Linked DNA regions of Thalassobaculum sp. OXR-137. The protein of the gene in region 1 interacts with the protein of each later gene in a pairwise test. Links are inferred from orthologs where the notes say so. Each region holds a gene or a part of one and is shown on either strand. Other genes may lie near its edges. The genes, in order: T8K17_RS15355 and T8K17_RS02000.

What was found.
Region 2: the proteins of T8K17_RS15355 (region 1) and T8K17_RS02000 interact in binary tests that used the Escherichia coli proteins (3 or more experiments, as listed by UniProt). The link is inferred for Thalassobaculum sp. OXR-137 from one-to-one orthologs.

Annotation. Positions count from the first base shown.
Region 1 is NZ_CP139715.1:3,251,789-3,254,903, reverse strand. Bases 244-3,043 are described here. They hold T8K17_RS15355 (cysteine desulfurase), read right to left. Parts: upstream 2,368-3,043; coding sequence 1,120-2,367; downstream 244-1,119. Other genes in these bases: sufD (Fe-S cluster assembly protein SufD), read right to left, coding at 2,370-3,043; T8K17_RS15360 (SUF system Fe-S cluster assembly protein), read right to left, coding at 693-1,091; T8K17_RS15365 (iron-sulfur cluster assembly accessory protein), read right to left, coding at 256-615; T8K17_RS15370 (glutathione S-transferase family protein), read left to right, coding at 244-249. Also shown: more of T8K17_RS15370, read left to right, coding at 1-243; more of sufD, read right to left, coding at 3,044-3,115. UniProt on the Escherichia coli protein: Cysteine desulfurases mobilize the sulfur from L-cysteine to yield L-alanine, an essential step in sulfur metabolism for biosynthesis of a variety of sulfur-containing biomolecules.
Region 2 is NZ_CP139715.1:410,702-413,971, reverse strand. Bases 159-3,113 are described here. They hold T8K17_RS02000 (SufE family protein), read left to right. Parts: upstream 159-1,387; coding sequence 1,388-1,840; downstream 1,841-3,113. Other genes in these bases: T8K17_RS01990 (MATE family efflux transporter), read left to right, coding at 2,687-3,113; T8K17_RS01995 (iron-sulfur cluster assembly scaffold protein), read left to right, coding at 1,847-2,308; T8K17_RS02005 (DSD1 family PLP-dependent enzyme), read left to right, coding at 196-1,332. Outside these bases: more of T8K17_RS01990, read left to right, coding at 3,114-3,270. UniProt on the Escherichia coli protein: Participates in cysteine desulfuration mediated by SufS. Cysteine desulfuration mobilizes sulfur from L-cysteine to yield L-alanine and constitutes an essential step in sulfur metabolism for biosynthesis of a variety of sulfur-containing biomolecules.

The DNA.
Region 1 (3,115 bases):
GACCTGGCGGTCTCCGCTCTATCGCCGCGGTGGGGCGTCGTGGAAGAGGCGCTGGGCGCCGACGGGCCGTTCCTGTTCGGGGAGACGCCGAGCGCGGCGGACGTCTATCTGGCGATGCTCGCCCTGTGGCATCCGCACCCGGACAGGTTGTCGGCAGGCTGCCCGAAGGTGGCGGCGATGAAGAAGGCGGTGTGGCAGATGCCGTCGATGCAGCAGGCCCTGACAGTGCACGGCCTGCCGACGGAGTAGGACGCCTTACTGGGCGGCGGCGACGCTGAAGCTCTCGCCGCAGCCGCAGCGGCCGGTCTCGTTCGGATTGTTGAACACGAAGCCGGAGAACATCTTGTCCTCGGTGTAGTCCATCTCCGAGCCGAGGATGAACATGATCGCGGTCGGGTCGATGAAGATCTTCACGCCCTTGTCCTCGACCACATCCTCCATCCGCTTCCGCTCCTTGGCGTACTCGACGATGTAGGACAGGCCCGAGCAGCCGGTGTTCTTCACGCCGACGCGCAGGCCGATGACGCCGTCGTCGCCGGCATTCTCCATCAGCTTGCGAACCCGCGCCGCGGCGGCTTCGGTCAGGGTGATCGGGGCTTTTCCGGGTTGGAACATCGATCTCACCTAAGGTTTGGGCAGCCTTTGACGCTCAAAGCCTGCGCTCACGTCCTCACCGTACAGGTGGGGATAGTTTAGAACATGTCCAGGAGCAGTCGAGCCTCTTCGCTCATCCGGTCCTTGGTCCAGGGCGGATCCCAGACCAGAATCACCTGGACCTCGCCCACGCCGTCGGCCTTGGCGACGGCGTCGGCCACCATTTTCGGCATCTCGCCGGCCACCGGGCAGGCCGGCGCCGTCAGGGTCATCTCGATCTTCACCGTGCCGTCGTCGAACCGCTCGATGTCGTAGATCAGTCCCAGATCGTACAGGTTCACCGGGATTTCCGGGTCGTGCACGGTCTTCAGCGCCTCGATCACCGCCTGCTCGTCGGCCGGTCCCTTGGGATCGTCCAGCGGCGCGCCGGCCTGGGCCATGCCGTCGGGTCCGACGGTGCCGGGCATGAAGTCGTGCAGGCCGAGTTCGTGATTCATGACGAGGTCCATCCTCAGGCGGTCCGGCTCAGGCGAAGATCTGGCGCACTTTGTCGAGGGCCTCGACCAGCACGTCGATCTCCTCGCGGGTGTTGTACAGGGCGAAGCTGGCCCGGGTGGTCGAGCCGACGTCGTAGAAATCCATCAGCGGCTGGGCACAGTGATGGCCGGCGCGCACCGCCACCCCCTGCTGGTCGACGATGGTGGCGATATCGTGCGGGTGGGCGTAGTCCAGGGTGAACGTCACCAGCGACACCTTCCCCGCGGCGGTGCCCAGCATGGTCAGCCCCTCGACCGAGGCCAGCTTCTGGGTGGCGTAGTTCAACAGGTCGCGCTCGTGCTCGGCGATCCGGTCGAGACCGATGCCGGTCACGTAGTCGATCGCGGCGGCCAGGCCGATCGCCTGGGCGATCGCCGGGGTCCCGGCCTCGAACTTCGCCGGCAGGTCGGCCCATTCGCTCTTCTCGATCGAGACCGAGGAGATCATGTCGCCGCCGCCCTGATACGGCGGCATGGCGTCGAGCACGCTCTCCTTGCCGTACAGCACGCCGATGCCCGAAGGGCCGTAGAGCTTGTGCCCGGTGAAGCAGTAGAAGTCGCAGTCCAGATCTTGGACATCGACGCCGATATGCTGCACCGCCTGGCTGCCGTCGAGCAGCACGGTGGCCCCCGCCTCGTGGGCGAGCCGGGTGAGCTCCTTGACCGGCACCACGGTGCCCAGGACGTTGGAGACGTGGCAGACGGCGACCAGCTTGGTGCGGTCGGTCAGCATCTCCTTGAAGGCCGCCATGTCGAAGGCCCCGCCCTCGCCCGGCTTCACCGCCTTCAGCACCAGCCCCTTCTCGTCGCGCAGCATCTGCCACGGCACGATGTTGGAGTGGTGCTCCATGTAGGTGATGACGATCTCGTCGCCCGGCTGCAGGTTCTTGCGGCCCCAGCTCGAGGCGACCAGGTTGATCGCCTCGGTGGTGTTGCGGGTGAAGACGATCTCGGCCGTCGAAGCGGCGTTCAGAAAGCCGCGCACGGTCTCGCGGGCACCCTCGTAATCGTCGGTGGCCTTCTCGCTCATATAGTGGAGGCCGCGGTGCACGTTGGCGTAGCCGCTGCTGTACACCTCGGAGATCCGGTCGATCACTTGGCGCGGCTTCTGGGCCGACGCACCGTTGTCCAGATAGACCAGGGGCTTGCCGTGCACCGTCGTCGACAGGATCGGGAAGTCGGCCCGGTACCGGGCGACGTCGTAGGCTGCGTTTCCGGTTGCACTACCTTCCGGCATGGTCACGCCCCTTCGCTGGCCGGCGCGCCGGCAATGTGCTTCTGCATCCAGTCAGCCGCCGCCGTCCGGAACGCCTCGCGCACCGGCTCGCGCTGGATCTGGTCGATCGCCTCGTCCACATAGGCCGCCACCAGCATCGCGCGGGCCCGCTCCTTGGGAATGCCGCGGGCCATCAGGTAGAAGAGCTGATCGTCCTCCAGCTCGCCGACCGTGGCGCCGTGGCTGCACTTCACGTCGTCGGCGTAGATCTCCAGCTCCGGCTTGGAGTTGATCTCCGCCTCGCGGGACAACAGCAGCGCCCGGTTCATCTGGTAGCCGTCGGTCTTCTGCGCGTCCGGGCGGACCAGGATCTTGCCCTGGAACACGCCATGCGACCGCTCGGCCAGCACGCCCTTGTACAGCTCGTGGCTGGCGCAATCGGGTTCGGCATGGTCGATGAAGGTCGTCGTATCCAGGTGCTGGTCGCCGCTGGCGAGGTAGCCGCCGTTGATCCGGTACTCGATATGCCGGCCGGCCAGGGTGGCGCGGATCTCGTTGCGGGCGAGCCGGGCGCCGGTGGACAGAGCGAAATTGTCGTAGGTGCTGCTGTCGGCGCAGCGCACCGCCGTCATGGCGATGTGGAAGGCCTCGCCGCCCTCGGCCTGGAGTTTGTAGTGGCCCAGGCGGGCATCCTTGCCGACCACGATCTCGCTGACCGCGTTGTTCACATAGGCGCCGCCGCCGGTGTGGATCTCCACCAGATCGGCCA
Region 2 (3,270 bases), 2.8 Mb from region 1 along the record:
GTTCCGGGTCAACGCCTCGGCTAGGACGGGCGCTTCCCTTTGAAGCTCCATCACGTGGATCGGATTGCCCCGGAACAGGTCCGGGGAGTGCGCGTATGGCATGACGGAGTTGGGATAAGGGGCGTTCCCCGTCTTGCCCCGGGCGTCCTCCCGGAGGACAGTGGCTCCCCCCGTTCGTCACCCGGAGCATCCGCCATGACCACCCCGCCGCCCGCCCGTGTCGGAGATCCGGCCGGCGCGATCGATACCCCCGCTCTGGTGATCGACCTCGACGCCTTCGAGCGCAATCTCGACCGGATGGCCGCCTTCGCCAAGGAAACCGGCGTGCGCATCCGCCCCCACGCCAAGACCCACAAGTCGCCGATGATCGCCCGCCTGCAGATGGAGCGCGGCGCGGTCGGCCAGTGCTGCCAGAAGGTCGGCGAGGCCGAGGTGCTGGTGGATGGCGGCATCGACGACGTGCTGGTCTCCAACCAGGTGGTCGGCGCGGCAAAGGTCGCCCGCCTCGCCGCCCTGGCCAGGCGCGCCCGCATCGGTGTCTGCGCCGACGATCCGCAGCAGGTGGAGGCCTATGCGGCGGCGGCCCGGGCCTTCGGCACGACGCTCTATGTGCTGGTGGAGATCGATGTCGGCATGGCGCGCTGCGGCGTCGCTCCCGGCGCCCCGGCGGTCGACCTGGCCCGGCGGATCGCCGAGGCGGAGGGTCTCGTGTTCGACGGCATCCAGGCCTATCACGGCTCGGCCCAGCACATCCGCGGCTATCTGGAACGCAAGGCCGCCGTCGCCCAGGCGTCGGAAGCGGTGTCCGCGACGGTCGATGCGCTCGCCGCGGCCGGCCTGGAGTGCCGGACCATCGGCGGGGCGGGCTCCGGCACCTTCCGGTTCGAGACCGGCACCGGCCTGTGGAACGAACTGCAGCCAGGCTCCTACTGCCTGATGGATGCCGATTACGGCCGCAACCTGAAGGACGACGGCTCCGAGGGCCTGGAATTCGAGAACGCCCTGTTCATCGCCGCCTCGGTGATGAGCGCGGTCGTGCCCGGCCGGGCGGTGGTCGATGCCGGCCTCAAGGCCTCCTCGGTGGACAGTGGTCTGCCGGTCGTCTGGCAGCGCAAGGACACCACCTACGTCTCCGCCTCCGACGAGCACGGCAAGCTCTCGCTCGGGACGGGCGCTCCGGCCACGAAGCTCGGCGACCGGGTCTGGCTGGTGCCCGGACACGTGGATCCGACGGTCAACCTGTACGACTGGTATGTGGGCGTGCGCGGCGGGCTGGAGAGCGGACACGTCGAATGCCTGTGGCCGGTCGCGGCCCGGGGAGCCCTCTCCTGACCGCGTCCGCGTTGACAGCCGTCCCGCAACGCGCCAAATCCTGGACATGGACACCATGACCCCCGCCTCGCAAGACGCCGCGCCCGAGCGCCCGATCGACGAGGAGCAGGAAGAGCTCATCGACGAGTTCGCCTTCTTCGACGACTGGATGCAGCGCTACGAGTACCTGATCGATCTCGGCCGCAAGCTGCCGCCGCTGGACGAGGCCTATAAGCGCGACGAGTTCAAGCTGAAGGGCTGCCAGAGCCAGGTCTGGCTGGTCGGCGAAAAGCGGGGCGACCGGCTGGTGTTCCACGCGATCAGCGATGCGGCCATCGTCTCCGGCATCATCGCGCTGCTGCTGCGAGTCTATTCCAACCGCACGCCGCAGGAGATCGTCGCCACCGAGCCCGACTTCATCCCAGCCATCGGCCTCGACTCGCACCTGTCGCCGACCCGCAAGAACGGGCTCGGCGCCATGCTGAAGGCGATCAAGGAGCGCGCGACGGCCGAGCTCGACGCGGCGTAGGCGGCGATGGCGGCCCAGCCTCCGGCCCCGACCTCTCCCTCCCTGGACAGCGTCTACCAGGACCGGCTGCTGGACCTGGCCGAGACCATCGCCCGCGACGGGTATGTGGTGGCCGCACCCGATGCCGAGACCGGGGCGGTGAGCCGCGCCTGCGGCAGCCGGGTCACGATCCAGGTACGCTTCGACGGCGATACGGTGGCCGAGTACGGCCAGCGCGTGGAAGCCTGCGCGCTCGGCTCCGCCGCCGCCTCGGCGGTGGGCGGGGCGGTGGTCGGCGCGTCGGTCGCCGAAGTGCGCGCGGCGGCGACGGCCCTGGAGAACATGCTGAAGCGGGACGGCCCGGCGCCCGGCGGCCGGTTCGAGGCGCTCTCCGCCCTGCTGCCGGCGAAGGCCTTCACCAACCGCCACGCCTCCATCCTGCTGACCTTCCGGGCCCTGGAGAAGGCGTTCAAGGCGACGGGGCGATAGCCGTCGCAAGTCCCGGCCCTTCGACACGCCCCACCCCGGATCAAGTCCGGGCCGGGGCCGCTCAGGTCGAGATCTTTTCTGTCTCATTCAAATTTCATCGTCATCCCGGTGAACAGCGGGCTTGACCCGGGGTTCGACCGGGACCTGGACAAAACGGCACGGGGTCCCGGCCCGCTCCCGGATCAGGTCCGGGAGCGTCCGGGATGACGACTGTTTGGAAATGGAAAGGCCTCGCCCTGAGCAGCACCCCACGGGGTGCGGGTCGAAGGGCCGGCGCTCGATGGGACGTGTCGCCAGGGTGGATTTCCCGCATGATGCGCCTTCCCATAGCCCGGCCCCGACACCCTTGGGCCGGTTCTCGCACATGAAGGACATGCCTTGAGCGACGCACGGCGGACCCGGCTGCTGGACGGGCCGATCCTGAAGACACTCGCCACCCTCGCGGTCCCCAACATCGCCGCCTCCTTCCTGCAATCGGGGATGAGCGTGGTGGAGGGGGCCTATCTCGGCCGGCTCGGCACGGTGGAGCTGGCCGGGGTGGCCCTGGTGTTCCCGCTGCTGATGCTGACCAACATGCTGTCCGGCGGCGCCATCGGCGGGGTGGTGGCCGGGGCCACCGCCCGCGCGCTCGGCGCCGGCGACGATGCGCGGGCCCAGGAGATCCTGCGGAGCGCGGTGCTGATCGCCCTGGCCCTGGCCACGGTCATGGCGCTGGCGATCCTCTGCTTCGGCCGCTCGCTCTACGCCCTGCTGGGCGGCGAGGGCGCGGTGCTGGAGGCCGCCGACCTCTACGGCGACCGGCTGGCCGCCGGGATCTTCACCCTGTGGCTGTTCAACGTGCTGGCCAGCCTGCTGCGCGGGTCCGGCGACACGATCCGGCCGGCGATCGCGCTCGGCTGCGTGCTGATCCTGCATGCCGGGATCGCCTGGGTGCTGATCTTCCCGCTGGGCCTCGGCATCGC